Regions from separate parts of the Arsenophonus sp. aPb genome, predicted to be linked through region 2. Evidence: riboswitches for the same ligand, from Rfam matches in the RefSeq annotation. Region 2 holds a riboswitch; each other region holds the start of a gene.
What was found. Region 2 has a riboswitch for magnesium ahead of QE177_RS02220 (magnesium transporter). Riboswitches for the same ligand answer to the same signal wherever they lie in the genome.
Positions count from the first base shown of each region.

Region 1: linked by a shared signal. The riboswitch ahead of mgtE (magnesium transporter) and the one ahead of QE177_RS02220 (magnesium transporter) in region 2 are both predicted to bind magnesium.
Region 3: linked by a shared signal. The riboswitch ahead of QE177_RS02970 (porin) and the one ahead of QE177_RS02220 (magnesium transporter) in region 2 are both predicted to bind magnesium.

Region 1 covers NZ_CP123499.1:2,421,224-2,429,441, forward strand. The annotation lists gene speA (biosynthetic arginine decarboxylase) at 1-1,490, opposite strand, end outside; gene metK (methionine adenosyltransferase) at 2,141-3,301, shown strand; gene QE177_RS10800 (SprT family zinc-dependent metalloprotease) at 3,486-3,992, shown strand; gene mgtE (magnesium transporter) at 4,019-5,083, opposite strand; M-box (ykoK) riboswitch at 5,156-5,328, opposite strand; gene QE177_RS10810 (DUF6694 family lipoprotein) at 5,500-5,847, opposite strand; gene QE177_RS10815 (YceI family protein) at 6,146-6,724, opposite strand; gene QE177_RS10820 (cytochrome b) at 6,741-7,298, opposite strand; gene QE177_RS10825 (hypothetical protein) at 7,851-8,072, opposite strand.
Region 2 covers NZ_CP123499.1:509,080-517,297, reverse strand. The annotation lists gene QE177_RS02225 (DedA family protein) at 282-824, shown strand; M-box (ykoK) riboswitch at 1,091-1,260, shown strand; gene QE177_RS02220 (magnesium transporter) at 1,393-2,331, shown strand; gene QE177_RS02215 (MFS transporter) at 2,750-3,934, shown strand; gene QE177_RS02210 (pentapeptide repeat-containing protein) at 4,239-8,218, shown strand, end outside.
Region 3 covers NZ_CP123499.1:692,199-700,416, forward strand. The annotation lists gene QE177_RS02965 (LysR family transcriptional regulator) at 653-1,567, shown strand; M-box (ykoK) riboswitch at 1,722-1,891, shown strand; gene QE177_RS02970 (porin) at 2,163-3,227, shown strand; partial or broken gene tnpA (IS200/IS605 family transposase) at 3,297-3,617, opposite strand; gene QE177_RS02980 (DUF1311 domain-containing protein) at 3,792-4,208, opposite strand; gene potE (putrescine-ornithine antiporter) at 4,447-5,772, opposite strand; gene speF (ornithine decarboxylase SpeF) at 5,849-8,008, opposite strand.

The DNA.
Region 1 (8,218 bases), 1.3 Mb from region 2:
ACCGCTCGACGCTCTAATGGCGCATTTAATCCTTGAATCGGCAATACGGGAAAAAGTTGGTCAATACCCCATGCATCTGGCATGGATTGAAATAGCGAAAAGTTAACATATAGTTTATCTGCCATTCGCTCTTGTAACTCATCGATGATAGGACGATGAGCACGATTACTGGGATCTAAATCCTGCTGAATACGACGACAAATATTAAGATAGAGCTCTTCAGCCCAAGCTCGCTCTGTCAAATTCAACATGCCATGGGCATATTGGGTATGCACGTCATATAATGAAAGTTGACTATCATGCAGCCATTCACGCAATGAGCGGCTATTTCCCTGTTGCATTTCATTCCAAGTTTCCCACAAAGAAATAAGTGATAATTCGGTATCTTTTGGTGGTGGCGTGATCTTAGTAAACTCATTACGTTCAACACCAATGACATTGGAAACTAATACGGTATGATGAGCGGTCAGCGCTCGACCTGATTCCGTGATCACCGTTGGATGCCCTAGCCCATGTTCATCACAAGCTTCACCTATCGCCCAGATAACATTATTGGCATATTCATTTAAACCATAGTTGACAGAACAATCCGACTGTGAACGCGTACCTTCATAATCAACGCCAAGACCACCGCCAACATCAAAACACTCAATCTTGACACCTAATTTATGTAACTCAACATAAAAACGAGCTGACTCTCTAGCGCCTGTCGCAATATCACGGATATTAGACATCTGAGAACCTAAATGGAAATGTAATAATTGCAAACTTTCCAAACGCCCGACACTTCTTAATGTATCAATCAACTGCAAAACCTGAGCGGCTGCCAAACCAAATTTTGATTTTTCACCACCACTCGCTTGCCATTTCCCAGAACCTTGTGATGCCAAACGCGCTCTTACTCCCAAACGAGGAATAACATCTAATCTTTTCGCTTCATCCAGAACTAGGTCAATTTCAGTCATTTTTTCAATCACTAAGTAGACTTTATGACCAAGTTTTTCGCCGATCAATGCTAAACGAATATATTCCCGATCTTTATAACCATTACAAACAATCACTGATTTCGTCATACCAGCATGGGCTAATACAGCCATTAATTCTGCTTTGGAGCCAGCTTCTAAACCTAAAGGTTCACCTGATCTCACTAAAGTTTCAATCACTCGTCGCTGCTGATTTACTTTAATTGGGTAGACAAGAAAATAATCACCTTGATAACCATAATCGCGACGCGCCCGTGCAAATGCAGCATTAATTGATCGCAATCGATGTTGTAAAATTTGCGGAAAACAAAAAAGTGCCGGCAAACGTAGATGTTGCTGTTCTTCCTGTACTTGTTCAACTAATGCGGCTAAATCAATTTTCGCTTCAGGTTGGTCAAGATTTGGACACACACTAATATTACCTTGTTCATTAACTTGGTAATAGCCACCTCCCCAATATGCAATATTGTAGGTTTGTTGCATTTTACGCGCGATATTATTCTTCATAGTTATCTCCTGAAATGGAGTATGAGTTTCACTTCTTTCCTAACTTATCATATCTAACAAGATAATATTCTGTGCAAATTTTAAAACTGCAGGAAACAGCAATAACTCTATTTAAAATGGATTAATGACAATTCAACAATCATTCTGTTATTGAAAGTTACAAAATAACTTATCAATAAATGATTTTAGTCTGTCTCGAGTACGACCTATAATTTTGTCTAGCAGCCGTAATATAGAGAAAGGAAATAGAAGCGGGTACACAGACATTAAGCTGTGATAATTGGTAATTTGCTATTTGCTGATAATGGAACATTACCCATTCACCTCAAAACATGGCTTTATAACATTCAATCTCGGAATGTAACCATTTTAAATTGAGAAGTAGCATCAATATCGATACTACCGCATAACGCCTGATGAGAAAAAGGTTCATCAGTTATCGCGCTGTTTATACCTTTATTATAAGAAAAATGCAAAATCAAATTGAATAAAACATCAACAAATTTATTTCTATTCTGCCAATCCGTTTTTTAACGATAAACAAATATAAAAAACCGCTAGCCATAGCGCTAAATTAACATTAAAATGGACGTCTGGATGGTAATACATCTAATTTAGTTTCTCCGAATTTTTAAGGTAATAAAACATCTATGACCACACATCTTTTCACTTCTGAATCAGTCTCAGAAGGTCATCCTGATAAAATTGCTGACCAAATTTCAGACGCGGTTCTCGATGCAATTCTTGAGCAAGATCCAAATGCACGCGTTGCCTGTGAAACCTATGTAAAAACAGGTATGGTAATGGTTGGCGGTGAAATTACGACTAGCGCCTGGGTAGATATAGAAGAAATTACGCGGCGTACAATACGTGAAATCGGCTATACCAGCTCCGATATGGGCTTTGATGCCAACTCATGTGCTGTTATCAGTGCAATTGGCAAACAATCTCCTGATATAAATCAAGGCGTAGATCGCGCAAATCCTTTGGAACAAGGCGCTGGCGATCAAGGGATCATGTTTGGTTATGCTAATAACGAAACCGATGTTCTTATGCCGGCGCCAATAACTTATGCCCACCGCTTAGTCGAACGCCAAGCTGAAATGCGAAAAAATGGTACCTTACCTTGGTTACGTCCAGATGCTAAAAGCCAAATTACTTTCCAATATGAAAATAATAAAATCGTGGGCATTGATACCATTGTCTTATCTACTCAGCATGCTGAGGAAATTAAACAAGACACCTTATCAGAAGCCGTAATGGACGAAATTATTAAGCCAGTATTACCGACAGAATGGCTACACAAAAATACCAAATATTTTATTAATCCCACAGGTCGTTTTGTTATAGGCGGCCCAATGGGCGATTGTGGCTTAACCGGCCGTAAAATTATCGTCGATACTTATGGTGGCATGGCTCGCCATGGTGGTGGTGCTTTTTCTGGTAAAGATCCCTCTAAAGTCGATCGTTCTGCTGCCTATGCTGCGCGCTATGTAGCAAAGAATATTGTTGCCGCAGGACTGGCTGATCGCTGTGAAATTCAAATTTCCTATGCGATTGGTATCGCTGAGCCAACATCCATCATGATAGAAACTTTCGGTACAGAAAAAATAGCCAATGAAACGCTTGTTCATTTAGTGCATGAAATTTTTGATCTACGTCCCTATGGTCTAGTCAAAATGCTCAATTTATTAAAACCTATTTACCGTCAAACCGCAGCATATGGACATTTTGGCCGTTCTCAATTTCCATGGGAAAAAACAGATAAAGTTGCTGAACTTCGTGCAGCCGCAGGTTTAACTAACGAGTAGTCGATTTTATCTTGTTAAAACAGCAAAAGGGACAGTTAGATAACTCTCCCTTTTGCTGTTTTAGATCCAGGTAAAAATAACAATTGGTTATTGAATTTTTCTAATACTTATTTAATAAAGACCATAATAAGTTAATTTCTTTTGTTCTGAACTTACTCTTTGTCCATTTAACTATGTTAATAATATGAAATCACAGCGAGTACCGATTGCTTTACAACAGATTGTCATGCGAGTATTGCGCAACAAACTGGCTACAGCGAGTACTAAATTGGAAAAAACCTTTACAGAACCGTTGATCAATTACCGACAGCGAGGAACCATTGCCGGTAGTGCCCATCTACAAGCATGGGAAATTCGGCTTAACCCGATTTTACTGATTGAAAATGGTGAGATTTTTATCAATCAAGTTATTCCCCATGAGTTAGCCCACTTATTGGTTTATCACTGTTTTGGTAAAACAGCCCCGCATGGTAAAGAATGGAAATGGATGATGGCAGTGATCCTCGAAGTTCTACCGCAGACAACACATCAGTTTGCATTAACCTCCATTCGTAAGCAGATCTTTCATTACCATTGCCAGTGCGACCTATCACATCAATTGACCCTACGCCGGCACAACAAAATCCAACACGGGAAAGGGGAGTATATTTGCAAAAAATGTGGTCAATATCTCGTTTGGCAAAATCAATAGGAGAGCAATTCACTCTCCCGTGTTGATCAAGCTAAATCAGTCATAATCATCTTAGCAATTTCAAAGTAAATAATTAATCCTGTGCCATCTATAAAAGTAGCAATAAATGGAGCAGAAACAATAGCAGGATCAATATTCAATCGTTTTAGTACCATTGGAATAATAGAAGAAACGATCGCACTCCACACAGTAATTGCCATCATAGTCAAACCAACAACAAGGGTAACTTGATAGCCAACATCCAGGATCCAAGCACGAAATATGCCAACACAACCTATCGTTAATGCCACTAAAAAGGACGTAGATATCTCTTTTTTAAGCACTGCACCTAAATTACGTAAACTCACTTCTCCTAGCGCCATTGCCCTAACTAAAGTAGAAGTTATTTGAGTACCACTATTACCACCAGTGCCAATTAATAAAGGAATAAAAAAAGCTAATGAAATAGCCGATTCCAGCTGATCGGAAAAGGCTTTCAATACTGTACCAGTATAAGCTTCAGCCACAAATAACATCAATAACCAAACAACGCGTTTACGCCATAATGTTATTGGGCTGGTTGACATATAAGGCACTTCTAAAGGTAGTGTTGCCCCTTGCAGGTGGGCATCTTGGGTGTTCTCATCCTCAATTAATTCAGCGATATCTTGAGCGCGCAATACCCCTTTTAGTTTAGAAAACTCCACAACCGGAATAGAATCAACATCACAATGATTAAGCAGAGCAAAAACCTCTTCACGTGATTGTTCTGGTGAAACAGAAAAGAAATCACGTCTCATAATATCTGAGACAAGTAGTTCATCCGATGAGGTTAATAATGTTTTCATCAATAACAGGCCATTTAGATATTTATCTTTATCAGTAACATAAAGATAAGTCGGGATCTGATCGCCGGTAATTATATTAGCCAGATTATTTTTAATAGCAGCAACAGAATCATTCATAGAAACAGCGATATAGGATTGACTCATATAAGCACTAACTTTTACTTCATCAAAATTATTATGATGCTGCTCATTGAAATTTTCTGCATGACTATTGGCCGGACACACCACGCTGGGCGCCGTTTTTTGTAGGGATGTTAACTTCATTTTCGAAACCCTATCACTGTTATAAACTGCAAACAGTTCTCAAATAGGGGCAAAACCAGATGCGAGAATATTAAGCTATCTCAACGTCTCAGTTTTAGCACTATACAACGTATCCTGAAACCAGCAGGAAGTTACATGGGGATACACCTTGACTCGATATATCCTGTCCTGATCTTGGGCGTCTCTCGACGTCGTCAGATCAGCAACCTATGTTTGTATAGGAGCCTCGCCTAACGAGATACTGCACCGTGCTTAATATTAAAATTAATATTAACTCGGGCAGATTATAATGAAGCTAAATAGCTTTTCCAATTATAGTGTTACTTATGGTTTAGTTTTTGTTTAAGTTGATAAATAATAAAATCGATCAGCTAAATTAATAAACGAAAATATATTTAAAATCGTAAGTTATTTAATTAAAAAAGCAAATGTTCATCAAACGCCAGACGATCTATTTTTATATTTTTTGCTTCATTAATAACTTGTTCTGCTGTTTTACCATCTAAGGTGCGGCAAATCCGTTTTTCCAATGCTCTTGAAGCAGCGCTTTCACCAAGTTGACGATATTCATCAAAATTAATACTATTAAACATAGTAATATCAATAGCTTCGTCAAATTGTTGCTGCTTTTCAAAAGAAAGAGAATCTCGTACTTCAGCAATAGAAGAACGTAATAATTGCTTATTTTCGCCATTTAGTTTTAATTGTTGTTCACAACCCAACAACAAAAAACTGATGAAGAAAATTAATAGATTAAATCTCATTATATAACGTCCTTCTCTCTGTTTTTAATTATCAGCATAGCAAAATTAAAACCAATAAACTTGAGTATAATGAAAATTTAAAGAGAATAATTGTAAAAAAAATTTTCATATTGCTGGTAAAAATTAACAGTAATACCTTATTGCTTATTAGTTGTTACAGAGTAAAAATAAAATTTAAATACAATCAAGTTACTATTCATTAAATAGTCATGAATTAAAAATAGTTTGTTTAATATACTGTTATTTTTCCAACATAATTGAAAGAGCCAATACAGGCTCTTTCAATATTACTTTTATTTTAAGGTAACTTAACACCTTCAAGAGAAATAATAAGTTCAGCTTCTTGCGATTTAGGTCCGAGATCTTTTTTAAAATTAAAATCTTTCAATTTAATTTTTCCAGTTGCCTCAAAACCTACCCGATAACCCCCCCATGGATCGTCACCTTTTCCGATTAAGATAGCATTAAGTACTAACGGTTTTGTTACACCATTTAACGTCAATTGCCCATCTATATGATAAGCACCCTTGACTTGACTGACCTTAGTGGAAATAAAAGTTGCCTCAGGATATTTTTTTACATTAAAAAAATCGGTACTACGTAAATGCTTATCGCGTTCTGCATGATTAGTATCAATGCTTGCAGTATTGATCACCACCTTAACTTGATCATTTTGTGGATTTTTTTCATCAAAGGTGAAACTACCGGTAAAATTCTTAAAACTACCATAAACCCAACTGTACCCTAAATGTTGGATGCGAAACTGAACAAAAGCATGTTGACCTTCATTATCAATTTTATAATTTGCGGCTATTGCTGAATTAACGCTCGATAGCAAAATTGTGGTTACTATAGCTAAAAAAAAATTTTTCAACATAACTATCTCCAATAAGTTAGTTTCTTGAACGAATTCCAAGTATGCGCTTTAAGGTAATATCACGATCAAAAAAATGATGTTTCAATGCTGCAATCGCATGAAGAATTGAAACAATAATAAGTGTCCAAGCCAAATAAAGATGTACAACACCTGCACTATCAGCCTGTACTCCCTCATCTGACCATATTGCCGGGATCTCAAAATAACCGAATATTGAAATAGGCTGACCATCAGCAGTAGAAATTAAATAACCACTAATAAATATGCCAAATAAAAGTAAATAAAGAGAAATTTGGACGAGAGTAGAACTTATCTTTACTAAGTTGCTATAGCTATCTAGTGCTTTTGGTGGTGGTGAAATGAAGCGCCATAGAACACGAAACATCATCAGCAAGAACAAAACAAAGCCGATACTCTTATGAATTTCTGGCGCTTTATGATACCAAGTATCATAGTAATTTAAAGAGACCATCCAAAGCCCCAACGCAAACATTCCATAAACAGTAAGCGCAACCAACCAGTGAATTAAAATTGATATATGACCAAACTGGGTGGAAGTATTCTTCCAAAGCATATCAATATTCCTTTCGTTAAAGAGTAAGAATAATAATAGTCAATTTTGATGCAATATTAATAATAAACGAATTTTTAGGTGATTAATTGCCAAACAAGAAGAAATAATTTGTTAAAGATAATCAAAAAAAATCATTAAGTTACTCTATGAAATAGTTTCATTATTATGATGAAAAAAACAACATTGGAAAAATAAATATTTATAATATTTTTATTTTAATATTTTCTTTGCATGAGAAATCTGTTTAATTGTGGTTAGTCGCATTATGTCAGAATAAAATTCCGCTAATAAAGAATAGGTTAATAACATTAATTGAATCGTGATGACAGGTTAACAGTATAAAAAGCACCCTAACTAAGTTAAAAATGTTATATTTAAGTTAAATAATATAATGGATGATTTTTAAATATTAATAATAGAACCTAGTTATATTTAGTATTTAAGTTAACTCTGATAATAGTTATAAATATGAATTATCGAAATAAAAAATAGTATCCCCTATAATAGAGGATACTAAGAAACGAAGGGTAAATAATCGGCACACACAACTAATTATTTATTTTTCTCTATGATAGCACTTGCTCTTACGTAATTTTGTCCTCCTGCAGAAGTTATTTTCACAATAGTAGAATCTTTCTCTTTCGCTTTATTCTCTAAATTTTCAATGGCCTCATTAAGACTTATTGCTGAGGCAGTAATAACCTCTTGAGCGAAAACACCAAATGAAACTACAAAAAGAAAAACCATTACTATAAGATTTTTCATTTTTATCATAAACTATCTCCTAAAATTAATATCTGAGACTAATTTAGAACCATAACTCAATACAAAAAAATATATTAATAAAAAAAATGTGTAAACTTTAAAATAACTATCTATCTGATTAAACTATATATTTATAAAAGCCTTAACAAATAAAC
Region 2 (8,218 bases):
GCTTAAAATAACCGTTCTGTTTGCTAGCTAAATAAAGATATTATTTATTTAATATATATTGTTAACTAAAGCGATTGACCATTTAGCCAACCATTGACTAACATATGCATATCTTGAGCAAAAATTTTATTTACTCATAAATCACTGAATTTAAACTTAGCAAAGTTAATCCTATTATACCAACAATTAAATAACTTTAATTTACGCTAATATAGATAGATTATATTATTATAATATTTTTTATTTTGTCAGAAATAACTCACTAAAGAGAAAATAACACAATGAAAACAGAAGAATTTATGACATATCTAAATGCATTTTGGTCAGAGATTAATTTACATCCAATATGGTTATTTACCATATTATTTAGCATTGCAATGAGCAAATCTACGATTGTTTTATCTTCTTTTCTACCACCTGCATCCGTTATGTTATTAACCGGTATTACTGCTAGTCTGCCAAAACTAAATATTAGTTTAGTTTGGTTGGCTATTACTTTAGGTGCAACCATTGGTTCAATAATTTCCTACTATTTGGGTAATCAAATAACCCGCAGAAAATTATTTAGCCGTTTTTTTAGTCGTTATCAATCAACTATTGATAATGCCCATAACAAATTACAAAACCAAGGGATAACCGTGTTATTTACATCTCGTTTTATTGCGGTATTAAGATACATGATTCCATTAGTAGCCGGCATGTTATTAATGAATCGAACTAAGGTATATAGTGTCTGCTTATTATCAGCAGCTATTTGGGCAGCCGTATTTATTTTAATTGTTAAAGGCGCATTTACAATTATCGCACCAGAAACATTTATGTAATATAAATGGCGTTATTTAAGATAGTAAAAACAAAAAGTTAAAAACCTTTATAATATTTCGATTAAAACCATCTAATTTTTATCCATTCATATTTCAAACAAGCATCTCTTTTACTTTATAATAAAATAAAGACAACATTTTCTTATTTTTGACTGTTAAAATTTGACTTTCTTAAATCTTAACTAAACAACTTAAAGAAAGAATTGTAATCAAGATAAGTAAATTTATAATCGCAGGCGTTCAACACTGTTGACGTGAAATACAATAAACGATCTCGTTATGGCGAGGCTACCTAACAAACAAAAGTTACTGCCGTACTTGCATGGAGACAGGCTTGTATTGGTAAAACAGGTATGATCGAATCAAGGTCTTACAAAAGTAACTTTCCGCTTGGAATACGTTGTTAGAAGCTAAAACCTAAACGTTGGGATCTATTTCCCACGTTAGTTCGCCCCGGTGAGAGATTTTAACACCTATAGGGGACTTTTATATGGCTTTACCTATCCAACAAAATACATTTAAACCTCGCTATCATGTTGACCAGGCAAACCCAACTGCCGCTTCATATATGACACAGAATTATATGACTTTACCAGAACATATTTCTGTTGCTGAAGCAAAAAAAGTTTTTCTGGAAAAACTTGAAGAAAATAGTATCACCAATCAAATTTTCATTACGACTAATGAAATATTAATCGGTATTTTATCAGTGAAATCGCTATTAAAGCATCCTACTGATAGTGATAGCATCAACCAACTGATGAAACCCAACTTTTTCTTTGTTGCCCCGGATGCTAAACGCACTGAATTAGCAAAATCATTGCATGACTGTGGTTTCGATCTGGTGCCAGTATTAGATAAAGGCGTATTAGTTGGCGCCCTTAGCGAACGAGAAATTGATCGCATATTGGAAGATGATGCAACCGAAGATGCTCAACTACAAGGTGGTAGTTTACCGTTAGATAAACCTTATCTTCAAACGAGTCCTTTTGCCCTGTGGAAAAAACGTAGTGTATGGTTACTTTTACTATTTATTGCAGAAGCATATACCAGCACGGTCATCAAATCATTTGAAGAGCAGTTAGAGGCAGTAATTGCTTTAGCCTTCTTTATTCCACTGTTAGTGGGAACAGGCGGTAACAGTGGTACTCAGATTACGTCAACGATTGTGCGTTCAATGGCGATCGGAGAGCTTTCCATCAACCATTTATGGCAGATCTTACGTAAAGAAATGTCGACTGCGGTATTAATCGCCATCACTTTAGGAGCAGCAGGGATCCTGCGTGCCAGCTTTATGAATATTGGTTGGGATATTTGTATCGTTGTCAGTCTGTCACTGATCTGTATTACTCTATGGTCAGCCATTGTCTCTTCGGTCATTCCTCTACTACTTAAAAGATGTGGTATTGATCCGGCGGTAGTTTCAGCACCATTTATCACCACACTGGTTGATGGTACTGGCCTGATTATTTATTTCGAAATTGCCAAAGTTATCCTCAATATATAATAAACAACAGGCTCGGTCAGTTACCGAGCCTTTATCATTAAAATCTAAATATTTACTGATTAAAATTAGCGTAACAATAACATCCAGTTAACCCCTAACTTATTCTAAATTGTAATAGTTTTCTAAGATATCACTGCCGTATGATCATTTAATTATATCAAGGTAAATTGCCATCTATTTTTTCATCAATATTCTATTAATAAACAACTCGCCTACTGTAACGAATTTGCATTTTAATTTACTCAATTTGTATGATTTTAATTAAATAGGATTAAAAAACAGCGCAAATCGGATAAAACTAAATTAAAGCTCAACAAAAAATAGAAAAGTTTGCTAGTTAGCAGCAACTCCGTTTGAATATCGATCCTGAAATTTTCCTGCATGCTTGAAATAAAATTTTCTATTAAGGGAAATATTTATGAAAAAAATTAACAGACAAAATTTGGCTTTCTTTACTTTTGGCTTAGCATTGCTCACTATGATGGGTATTTTAGGGGTTGATACTTATTTGCCCTCTATTCCTGATATCGCAAAAGAATTTAATAAAAGTCTCTCATCAACCCAGCTTTCAATCATGGTCTATACCTTGGCAATTGGCTTAGGACAATTAATCTTTGGTCCACTTTCCGATGCCATTGGTCGCCGCAGAATTATGTTAACCGGTGCGACTATCTATGCAGCAACAACATTCATGTTAACACAGACAGAAAGTCTACCTGCTTTTCTTGTTATTCGTGTTATCCAAGGATTGAGTATCTCAATCACCTTAGTCACCTCCGTCAGCGCAGTACGTGATGTTTCGCGAGGAACTGTTGCCGCTCTACTATATAGCATCATCATTACGATTGAAGGCTTTGTCCCGATTGCTTCACCATTAATTGGCGGTTTTATCAATGATTTATGGGGATGGCGCAGTATATTCGGCTTAATTTTTATCTACGCCTTAATTACCATTGTCTATGTCTTTTTTGCTTTTCCAGAAACGTTAACAGTAAAAAAACGGACAATTTTTTCTTGGCGCAAAACCAGTAATATATATCAATATATTGCCTGCCAACCCAAATTCTATTTACCTTGTTTATCGCTCGGTTTATCTTTTTCATTAATTTATTGTTATGTAACCGCGGCGCCATTTATTTTTATGATCAAATTTGGTGCTAGCGCCTCAATATTCGGTATCTACTCGGCTATTATCGGGCTTTTTTTACTGGCAGGCGCATTTTTATCCAGCAAATTGCTACGGAAATTTAGTGCCACAAAAATTTTATCTATTTGGCTAAGATCGCTGCAAATATTAATAATTTTATTTATTCCTATATTTATCTACCAAAATAATACCATCACTTTCTTTGCATTCTTTGCCATCATTATGTTTACTGGTGGGTTATTCGAATCTCTATATACCTATCTAACAATGAGTAGCCAAAAAAATAGCCTGGGAGCAACATCAGCGTTAATGGGTTCAGCTTCCTTAGTTATTCCCTCTATCATCGGAGGGATAGGTAGTTTCTTTATTGAAATGAATTTATATCTATGGATGGTTTATATTTTAATTTTAGTTACTAGCATGGCATTAATGCTAACTAAATATCAAAAATTATAAATTTGTTGATCAGTTGGGATAAACTCAACTGATCAATTCTGCATTAAAACAATCAATGACAATATAAAAAATAACTGGATCATATTTTACCAATAACACACTTACACTAGCTGGGCCGATTAACTCATCTAAAAAAGACAACATAAAAGCAATAACCATCCTTAGCAAACATTCACCTTGCTCTCTTCATCACTTCGTCTGTTATTTATTAGATCCTGTAAATAAATAGCAAAAGTTTTTTTATGAAAGTATTTAATCGTCACTTACTATATTTTTACATTTTAATTACATAAGGGATCGTTAAATGCCGCCTATCGATTCAACGCCTTCACTATCTCACGGGCTTTTGTCTATATTCGATCCTACTCGGCACCAAATAATAGAGAACGAAAATAGATCAAGTGAAAAGCATGCGACGAGCAGCGAAAAAACGCTAACAAATCTGATACAACAAAACCAAGAAATAGCGCAAACTCCATTGTCAAATAACGCCACCAGAGATAACAATGGTATTGTTGCAGTTATGAATCAATCGCTTTATCAGCCTAAACCTATTTTATCGCTCAACGCTAATGATTTTAATAAACTTGTCTATAATGAACAGAATCAACGCTTACGTTCATTATTAATTGAAGACGGCTACCCACTCGACCAACATAATAACGCAACACAAACCCTTTCACTAGTAAACCCTGTTATTGATTATCTGACCCGCTATAAAGATAATAAAGAGAAGATAACCGCCCTTGCCAGGTTACTATTACAGCCATTAGGAGAATATGGTGCTAATCAAGGAGAAAAAATCTCTTCTGCTCGGCAGCGAATCGTCATTGCCAATTGGTTACAATACGCCATATTCGGTATGTCCACGGAAGCATGGGTGTTAAAACAGGTCAGTGATATCCAATCACGGGAACATTCCCTCTTCCATCATGCTAATCTGCAACGTCGTTTATTCAAGCAACTGAATGATCATCACACGCCTAACAAATTGTCACCGAAAGCCCGTATTTACTATCAACAACAGATTATCAATCGCATTATGCCAACCTTTATGCTGCAAACTGACGACGAGCAGCAACAAAAAACTTTGTCTAACATGATGATCAATCAATCAGAGTGGGGCTATCTACATGCTGGACTAACAATACTCAATGAAATCGGTGCTGATATTAACAACATGAGTCTGGAAGACATTAGCAATAACGGTATGTTGGTGGCCGCACTTTTACAGCAACAACTTCTCCCAGCTGAGTATAATCGATACTTCAAATTACCAGCCCTACTCCATGACCAGTTAAACAGCGAAAATAGCGCGCTAGCAACACCATTAGCCAAGGCATCCATTTATGACAGTTATTTTGATTATTTAAAGCAATCTGGCCAAAATAACCCTTTTATCAAATTGATTGCTCTGCGAGAAAGTTGGCAATCACGGCCAGATCTTGCCCGCCAACAATTAAAAGAGCATGATATTGATGAAGGTTGGTTAAATGACTATTTGTATAAAAATCGAGAGGTTAAATATCCCAATCGGCGCGGTGATACGCCACTATTACCCAATATTGACAATGTGTTTAAATATCAAAATCAACAATTTGCAGAGCTTACCAAACAGATAGAAAAGATCCTGCTACCTCAGACCTTTAACTCACTCAGCGAAGAAGAACAAATTTTTATTCAACAGGCTGACATTCAATTGATGAAGGTTGAATTTAATGCCATAGCTAGTTTGCAAGGTATCCCACTATCGCCAGCCACAAGGCTAGGAATAAGGGATTCAGATGGCTTAGTGACCCGTGTACCGGAATCGATTGACATGCTGAAGTGTACCTTTAACGGCAAACAACGAATGTATGCCTTAACTACAGACCATGGCATCGGTAGTTATAAATTACATCGGGTTGACGACAATAAAGATGCCATTCTTGATCTGTTTTATCATGATAATCACGTTCGCTATGATGATGACTATAAATTAAAAACCTCTCCTATTTTGACTTTAAAAACCGCCACTGATAAATCGGACATGCTGATCGACAAGCTTGTTAAGCGACGTGCGGAAAAACTATGCGAAAAACTGCAACAAGAAGGTTATCAAGAAACTACCCGGCAAAAAGTGGACGCTTTTTTCTTAAGCCTTATTCCGTTTTATTCCATGATCACAGAAGCGCAAAAGGGTAATAAAGAGAAGGCGCTGCAAGCGGGTGCATTTGATCTACTTAGTTTTTTTCCGTTTTTTGGCAAAGGTGTGCAAGTAAGTAGTCGGTTTAGTACCGCACTGGGAGATGCTGTCATTAATGGGGTAAGAACCGGACTAAAACAGGCGACTTTTCAGCAAGCATTACGTGAAAGCAGTAAACAGTTTGTCAAATTTGGTATTCCACAGATCACAAATCGCATACCAGCTAAAACTTATAGGGACTTAGGCGTATCTTTTTTACGTGGTGCGGATCCCGGTTTTGAATTATTAACATCAGGGGGAATAAAAGGTATTAATGCGTTAAAAAATGCCGCACAGCAGCTCCAACAGAAAGTTCACGGATTAACCCCATTAATCAATGCACTGAAAAAAAAAGCACAAGACTTACCGGTTGAGTTGTCATGCCCGTACAAAGTGGAGACAGCTTATCGTCTGGATTTGAGAAAAGAGGTTCAGGTAGTAAATATTGGTAAACAACGAGGTAAAGACATTTGGGTGCAAATCAATCTGCAAACAAATACCCTTTATGGCCGCAAATATCTGCGCAATGCTGCGGGTGAGCTGGAATTAGCACCAGTGTCAATACGTGAGCGGCTTTATCAATTAAAAACCCAAGGCCTGGGTGGTAAAAGGGCTAATGAAGCCGCTAAAAACTGGTTATCTGAACCTAATGCTTCTAGTTTCTACCAATCACAACAACAAAAGCTGCAAGCATTAAGCAGACAACTGGCCAAACGGCGGCCTGACGTCAACCTTAATTTATCAGGTGAAGACTTCCGTTACCTCAATCTTACTCAAGTTTTTGGTGGCTACCATAACCTTGCTCAGGCTAATTTACAAGGAACCAATTTAAGTAGAGCTAACCTGACAGGTATCACCATGGTGGAGGCGAATCTAGCAAAAGCAATCATGAACCAGACTCAATTGGTGAATGCTAATCTACGCGCGGCTAACTTAAATGAAGCGCAATTAACCGGGGCTAACTTAGCTAAGGCTGATTTATGTTACACTAATTTAGTCGACTCTGCCATGAATGACGCTATATTGGAAGACGCTTACTTAAATAATAGTAATTTGACTAATAGTAATTTGGCGGGTGCTAATTTAGCGAAAGCAACGATATCAGGTGCAGACTTGACTAACACCAATCTGAGTATGGTTAACTTAAGTGGTGCAACCTTAGCGCATACTAAGCTGCAAGGTGCAAATTTCACTAACGCCAAGTTAACACAAGCCTATTTGAATGATCTTACCCTGCATGAGGCTATTTTTGATCAAGCCGATCTAACCGGGGCTAACCTAGCTAAAACTGATGTTAGCAATGCCGATCTGAGTAACACTATCCTGAAAGAGTTAAGCATTATGAACACTAATTTTGCGGGTGCTTCTTTAAATGATAGTTTCACTCTTCGCCTTCCTGATGAATGGGATGAGGATGTGCTAGATGTGGTACTTAATCATTTCAATAACCGAAGCAGTCTACTAACCAGTCTTAATAGCATTGATGATAGATATCAAGAATTAAAAAATAAGTTGGCTCTACAGCTAATTCATTCTCTTGACCAGCCTAACATTAATCTTAAGCATGTTACTTTACCGCTATTGGATTTTCTGGCAAAACCTGCTTTTATGTCTAATAAAGAAATTAGTATTTTTGTCAATAAACTGATGGATAACTTGCTGGCAAACTCCTCAACCCAATTAATTAATACGCTGAAAAAACGCCCTGCTAACATCAATATTTTTCTCAATTATTTTAACCATCAACCGAACTTAATGGTATCAGCGAAATTTAATAGTAGTTTTATTCAAACGATCTTGGCCGCCAGAACTCAAACCGGTATTGATAGCCTCACTACCACCATGGCTAACAAGCTCTATGAAAAATATTTACAACTACCAGAAATAAAGCAACAGCTAGAATATGAACAAATTGAGGGAATATTTGGTGATTTTGCCGGTAAGGTAGATTGGTCAGATAGTAACGCACAAAACTATCTGTTACTTTCTCCGACCAAAGCGGGCAGAACGTTAGTGGTTGCTGAAAATAATCTGACAAAAATGCTAGATCCTGATCTGGA
Region 3 (8,218 bases), 180 kb from region 2:
TTTTAATGATTTTTTGACGCTAAATGGCGCTAGCAAATTAATTGATTGTTAATTGGTGTTTTGTTGGTTGCTATTTAGGGTCATATATTAATGAAAATTTTTTTTATATTTCATGACATAGCACATAAAAATCAGATAAATTTAGGTTAAGTAAGGTTTTGTTCTATGGTATAGCTTATTGAGATTAATTTTAATTTTCCCTAATTAGACGTAAAAATTTATTGCTTAGTTGCTAGCAACTTTTTTATTGACTAATAAGTTATGTAAATATAGTTAATATAAACTATAGAAATATAGTATTTATTTAAAAATCTATACATTAATTAAATGCTGCTAATGTTTAATTATTTTTATTTATTAAAAAAATAAAAATTCTCCATGATAATTGAAGAGTTAAATAAATAAAGTTTAAACATAAAATAAATTGAATTTGATTTTGCATTGCTATTTAGTTGAAATACTAAGGTATCTCCGATGGCGATACATAACGTTTTTTTACAAAAAATGAAATTTATATATATTAAATATACTATTAAAAATTTAGTTGCAGAAAAATATTTGTTAATGTCGGATTATCATAATATTTTATTATAAATTGTTAGAAATTGATTTCAGGTAATAATAATTCAATAAAACAGACAGCGGAGCAGTAATGAAAAAATTTTTACCACAATTAGAAAATAAAATGCTGATGGCGTTTGTCGCTGCTGCTGAGTCAGGTAATTTTTTACAGGCAGGGATATTATTAAATAAGTCTAAAACGACAATTAGTCGTTGGATAAATGAACTTGAGATTATATTAGGCTACACGTTATTTGATAAACGCTCGAATGGTTCTGTTTTGGATATAAATAGTAATGGTAAACTTTTATTGCCAAAGGTGAAAATGTTTTTATTATCTTTACAAAAATTAGAAAAGTTTTCTTTCGCGTTAAATAATAATAAAGAGCCTGCGGCCATTAGATTAGCATTTAATCAATTGATTCCTGAAGAGGCGATTGCTGATGTAATATTGAAATTAAAGAAAGAATTTCCCGCTGTTGAAATACATATTGTTCATGCGGATTTATTTGATGTTGAATTTACCCTTAATAGTAATAAAGCAGATTTTGTTTTAGGCTTACAATGTGTTGAGATATATAACAATATTAATGCGCAAGTTGTCGGTGATATTCAAATGATGTTAGTGGCAGATCCTGCCCACCCTTTGGCGAAAGAACAACAGGTGAATAGTTTATCTTTATCTTCTGAAACAGTCATTTATCCTTCATTACAAGGTAAGGTCGATGATGAGCGATATCATTTTCTGCCTTATTCAGAAATGATGTTAACCACTGATTACTATTCGTGTGTGAAATTGGCTGAAAAAGGATTAGGTATTACTTATATTCCTGACCATATGGCTATTAATTCTATTTTGACAAAAAAATTAAAAGAGGTAAAAGTAGACAAAAATGAAGTCAATAATATCCATTCATTAATGCTATATTACCGTGCAGATTATCGTTATTTTGCCATATCTGCCATTTTAAGCTCAGGATTAAAAGAGTGGTTTGGTTATCATTAAGTGATGAGCACCGTTTGTTATTCAATTAATTTAACGACTCGTTGCTTGGTTTTGTCGTAAAATGGCTAACATAATTAAATAAAACATAAACAAACTACCAATGGGATATTTTTTCCCCATTCTTTAAGCATATAATACGCGCTCATTCGAAAGTGTTATATCTCGTTAGGCGAGGCTCCTATACAAACACAAGTTGCTGATCTCACGACGTCGAGAGACGCCCAAGGTTAGGACAAGGCAGATCGGATTAAGGTTTGCCTCAAAGTAACTTCCTATCATAGGATACGTTGTATAGTGCTAAAACTAAGACGATTGGGATAGTGTTCTATGCTCTTTCATCTGGTCGCCCCTATATATGAGATTTATTATAGGGTATCTATATGTTTCTATTTTTGACATTCAGCGAGCAAAGTATTTTCTTAGCTAGGTTTAGCTATATCTCTCTTCTTTCTCCTATACCGATAAATTAATTGTTTATTTTATTGTGTTAAAACAGCATAAAGTGATTATAAATAATCACTCATCGGCTGTCTGTATTTAAAATATTTGTATGATGACCAGTTCATCAATTTTTATATGTCTTGAGATAAGTATTATGTTTTCTTTTATTAAAAATAAATCGACCGGTTTAATTTTTTTCTGTTTTTATATTCCCGGGGCTATGGCAGTAGACGTTTATGATAAGCAAGGTAGTCGAATAGCGGTTAATGGTGAGATTGAATCTAAACTAATGAGTTCAAAAGATAAGAATCAAGATGGTAATGAAATAAAAGTAAAACTGGGTTTAGAGTTAGATAGTCAGTTTACCGATTCTGTTAGTGGTTTTGCCAAATTTGAACATGAAACAGAACTACATGGCGGAGAAGGGGATAAAAGTAATGAATCAAAGAATAATTTGGCTTTTGCCGGATTAAAATATAAAACTCACCATATCGATTATGGTCGTAATTATGGTGTTATTTATGATGTTGCTGCTTATACCGATGGATTATCGCTTTTTGACGGTGATTTCTTTTCTGATAGTGATATTTCAACCACCAAAGAGGCGAGTAATTTGCTGACTTATCGCCAAACTGATTTTTTTAATTTAGTAAAGGGACTCAATTTTGCTTTGCAGTATCAAGGCAAAAATAGTCATAATGATGAGGTTCAGCATCAAAATGGTGAGGGGTGGGGAGCCAGTGTTAGTTATCACTTTACCGATGATTTGCAAGCAACCGTGGCCTATTTTTATTCCAACAGAACTCAGCAGCAACAGCAGATCCGGGCGGGTAAATCGGCGGAAATATGGGCGGTAGGTTTCAATTATGACGCTGAACCTGTCAAATTTGCCGGTTTATATTCCGAAAGCCGCAATATTCATTTTCACGAAGTCGATGATAATGTAGTGATCTTTGGTAAAGTTAGTACCCTTGAGTTGCTTTCTTCCTATACATTTGCATCAGGCTTAGAGCCGGGAATAGCTTATTTTTATTCGCGGGCTAATAAGCAAGTGGATGTGGTTAATTATCTTAATATTTATACTAACTATAATTTTAACGATAATTTTAAAGCTTACGCTGCTTATAAAGTTAATCTATTGAGAAATAGCCAACGGGCTAACGAATTAGAGATAGCGCGCGATAATGTTATTGGGATAGGGATGACTTATAGTTTCTAAACTTTATCACTATTGTGAGCGAATTTTCTGTTATCTTTTATTGTAATTGCTAGTTATGTGTGTCGTTAGCTATTTAATGACATACATAACTAAATTTATTTTTATCTGATGCGCCGTAAAACCCCGTCCTTCAGGGCGGAGATATAAGGCGCGGTTTTCAAACTAACCAGGTGTTTGCTGTTGCTCAATGTACTGTCGGATAATAGATATCGGTGCGCCGCCACAACTTCCTGCAAAATAACTTGGTGTCCATAGAACTCCTTTGTAGTAATAACGTTGTGCTATATCAGCGCGATCCCGTCGAAGTAATCGACTCGACACCCCTTGGAGACTGTTAACCAGATTAGATATCGCCAATTTTGGGGGGTAATTAATCAGTAAGTGAACGTGATATGGGGCGCGTAACATTTTAGCGGCAGGACATGCCGTGCTTGCCTGTGGAGGGAGGGTGCAGTCAGACCGCCCGTTGAAGCAGGAACCCACCGAGGCGAATCAGACTTCAGGCTGAACGCGGTAGGAATCCACGTCTTTTAGGGCATGGAGGATGTCAATAACCAATGGTTATTAATTACCGATTTCAGTGCTTGTTCTTAATTTGGTTAATTCTAACGCTTTATTTTTAGTTAACTCAATTTTGTTGGCCATCGCGGCGATCCCCCAATAGGTTCCTTGCTGAGTATCATAAAAGCGGTTAATCGCTTCTAAGTTGAGATCGCGATATTTTATCCATGCCAATTGTGATTTTTTCAATGCAGTTTTGAATTTTGAGCTTAACTTTTTATCGGCGATTAATAATTGGTATTGCTCGTTCAATTCGTTATCCCATAACTTTAACGCATTTTGGTAACAATCAACGCTATCGAGGGTTGATACCGTTGTTGGTTTCGCTAAACATTGTTCTAACGTTTGATCGATATTAATGCTATCGGCTAGCACCAATTTACTGATAAATAACATGATAACTAGGGTTAATTTTTTCATGGCATCAACTCGAATGGTTTATCGGTATTAATAATATATAAGTATACAGGACAAGGTTGATGGTTGAGATATAAATGTCGATTGATTATCAATATTACGATTTAGTCTGAATAAAAGAATGGTTATTTGTTCAATGCTGAAATGATTGTCATTATGTAGATCGCTAATTTAGGCTGGCTAAATTACTCCTCATCGCATGGTGATGAGGAGAAAGCGAGTCAATGATATTGAGTTAGTATTAGCTATGTATATTTTGATTATTTTCCATTTCGAAGCGTGGTGAAACGAAGCCATAGAGCGTCCAGCCTAAGAATGTCGCTAGCGCGCCCCACATAATGGCATCTTCTCCAGAAGAATATAAGGCATAAAAACTATAGGTGGCCCCAATAAAAGCAATAATATTAGCCATTTTTGCTTTCTGTGGCTCAACATTAGCCACTTTTTGTAAGATGATCATGGTGGCCATAGAAAGAATATAAGGAATAATATTTGTCACAACTGCGAGGTTAACTAATACATTAAATTGTTTGTTTAATGATGGACTAATGGTCATTAGCGCTAAGCCAGATTGGATAATGACAATAGTCAGCATACCTTTAATCGGTGCTTCTGCTTTATTGACAGCGGAGAAAAGTTTTGGAAAGTAGCCAGCATCCGATGATGATTTAAATACTTGCGCAATGGTAAACTGCCAACCCAGTAGGGAACCACAACATGACATGATCATTAGCGCCATGATGACTTTACCGATCGTGGGATTAAATATTTGTGCGAAAGCTAAACCAAAGGGGGCCGTGGAGTTAGCTAAGTCTATATTAGGTACAATACCGGCTATGACATTGGTGGATACAATATAGATGGCTGCTGCGCCTAGTGTGCCGCCTAATACGGCAATAGGAACATTTTTCTCTGGGTTATCAACGGCTTCACTATTTGCACAAGCCGATTCCATGCCGAGAAATGCCCATAGTGTCATGGCAATTGAGGAGCCAACTGCCTGAAAGAATGGAAAATTATGTGGGTTCCAGGAGTTGATATATAGGTCGGATTTGAACCAGTACCAGCCAATAATGGAGATCCCCATAACTGGAATAATAACCCCCCAAACGGTGATACTACTTATCTGACCCGTGATGTGAGCACCACCAAAGTTAGCAACAGTACAGATCCATAATACGGCGATGGTAGCGATACAAATAAGTAATGGGCTTAAGCTTACCCCGAATAGTTCTGCTCCATACCCAACTGCAGAGATAGCAATCGCCACGTTAGCAATTAATAGTGAGATCCCATAAGTGTAGTTAGCCATAAAGTTGCCGGATTTACCGAAGGTATATTCAGCGTAACCACCCATTCCGCCACTGCGACGGCTGTACATGCCACACTTTGAGAAAGCGTAAGCCAGGGCCATTGAGCCGACAGCGGTAACGATCCATGAGAGGATTGATATGGTACCAACTTCTGCTAACTTGGTCGGCAGCATAATAATACCTGAGCCCATCATATTCACCGTAGTCAATATGGTTAGCTGTAGCACACTCATTTTATTTTTAGATACCTGCATTTTTTTCTCTCTTAACTCTTGAGAAATCTTAGTTATTTAATTGGTAAAGATTTACTGTTTGTGAAGTTATGCATGACTATTTAATGGCATAACCATAAGCACGGATGCGGCCATCAGCATCAGTTTGCAGATATACGCCTTGTAGTTCCGGTGAAAAACCTGGGAACTGATTGATCCCTTCTTCTAACGCCAGAAAATAGTTTTGCACCGCCCCGCCCCAGACTTCTCCTGGCACAACACATAGGACGCCCGGTGGGTACGGTAGCGCGCCTTCGGCCGCAATTCGACCGGCAATGTTTTCAATAGCAATCAATTCGACCTGGCCGCGTACAAACTGGATGTTGGCTGCTTGCGGTAACATTTTGACGGCTGGAAAATGCGCTTGCCGAAACATCTCTTTTTGTAGTTGCTTTACGTTCAATTTGGCATATAAGTCATGCATCTCTTGGCATAGCTGACGCAAGGTATAGTGCTGATAGCGTTGTTGGTTGCTGCGGTAGAGTGTTGGTAAAACGTCAGCTAATGGGGCGTCGATTTGCAGTAAATGTTCAAAACGGGCAATTTGGGCCACCAGATGTTGCATTTTTGCTATCGATTCTGCCGGTGTGAGTAAAAATAGAATTGAGTTTAGATCGCATTTTTCCGGGATAATGCCCTGTTCACGTAGGTAATTTGCCAAAATAGTGGCTGGTACACCAAAGCTTTCATAATTGCCGGTTTGGCTATTGATGCCGGGTGTCGTTAACATCAGTTTACATGGATCAACAAAGTACTGATTTTCCGCGTAACCATCAAATGAGTGCCAGCGTTCACCGGGGGTAAATTTAAAAAAGCGTAAATCATTAGCGATTTCATCGGTGTCGTAGTCACTCCAGGGGCGGTTATCGATCATTTCAGGAATAAATGGGCGAATGAATTTACAGCAACTTAGTAATAATTTGCGTGTTTCAATACCGGTTTTTACGCAGTCCATCCATAGCCGTTTGCCACTTTCGCCGGCATGCATTTTGGCATTAACATCTAAAGCGGCAAATAGCGGGTAGAACGGGCTGGTGGAAGCGTGCATCATAAAGGCGTTATTCAAGCGTTTGTGATTGACATAACGTGGTTGCCCTTTGATATGACGGTCTTTTTTGTGGATTTGAGAAGTCTGTGAGAAACCAGCTTGTTGTTTGTGAACCGATTGGGTGACTAAAATACCGGGATCATTTTCATTGAGTTCCAACAGTAATGGCGAACAGTCTTTCATCATTGGAATGAACTGTTCGTAACCTACCCAGGCGGAATCAAATAAAATATAGTCACAAAGATGGCCGATTTTATCGACAATTTGACGTGCATTGTAAATTGTTCCGTCATAGGTACCAAGCTGGATCACAGCCAAGCGAAAAGGACGTTTTTGCTCTGCGTGCTTAGGCGAAGTTTTTTTGACCAGATCAAGCAGATAATCTTCATTAAAGCAGTGCGCGTCGATGCCACCAATAAAGCCAAATGGATTGCGAGCTGTTTCTAAATAGATTGGTGTAGCACCTGCTTGGATCAGCGCACCATGATGATTAGATTTATGATTATTGCGATCAAACAACACTAAATCCCCCGGTGCCAGTAAGGCGTTTAATACCACTTTGTTGGCAGAAGAGGTGCCGTTTAAAACAAAGTAGGTTTTATCGGCATTAAACACTTTTGCGGCGTATTGTTGTGCCGTACAAGGTACACCTTCATGGATCAATAGATCGCCCATTGAAACGTCAGCATTACACAGATCTGAACGGAATAGGTTTTCACCAAAATAGTTGACGAATAAGTTACCTAGTGGATGACGCCGAAAGAATGCTCCCCCTTGATGGCCCGGACAATCGAAAGCGCTGTAGCCTTGTTCGACATATTTTTTTAGCTTGCCAAAGAAAGGTGAGAGTAAACTTTGCTCATATTTTTGTGCCGCAATTTCTAATTGCTTTGCATACAATTGGCTATTGTCTTTGTTGAGATCGATAACACCGGTCAGGCAAGCTAGTGTATCAGCGGGAATAACTTGATTGTGATGAATTAGCGCAAAAATCGGCTGACCAAAACTTTGTTGTTTAATGGTATCAAGTCCACCTTGCTGAATATCTTCTAGCGAGATGATAATCGCAGCAACATCAGTGAAGTCAGTAGCAAAGATATTAACCAAGCTACGTGAACTATCAATATGGTCACTGATATCAAAACTGGTAGCGAGTTTATATTGTTCCATTTTATTTCCTGTAAATTAAGACAATAGAATTGCAGCCAAAATGGATGGACATTTATTTTGGCGTATTTTTTATTGAAAATTGAATTAAGCTAAATTTGATTTAGCTTAAAGCAATAAATCATTTTGTTAGATTAATTAATCTAAACGCGCTGATTAATAAGTATGAATAGTTAATACAATAGACATGATTTATTTAAATCAATGGCATGA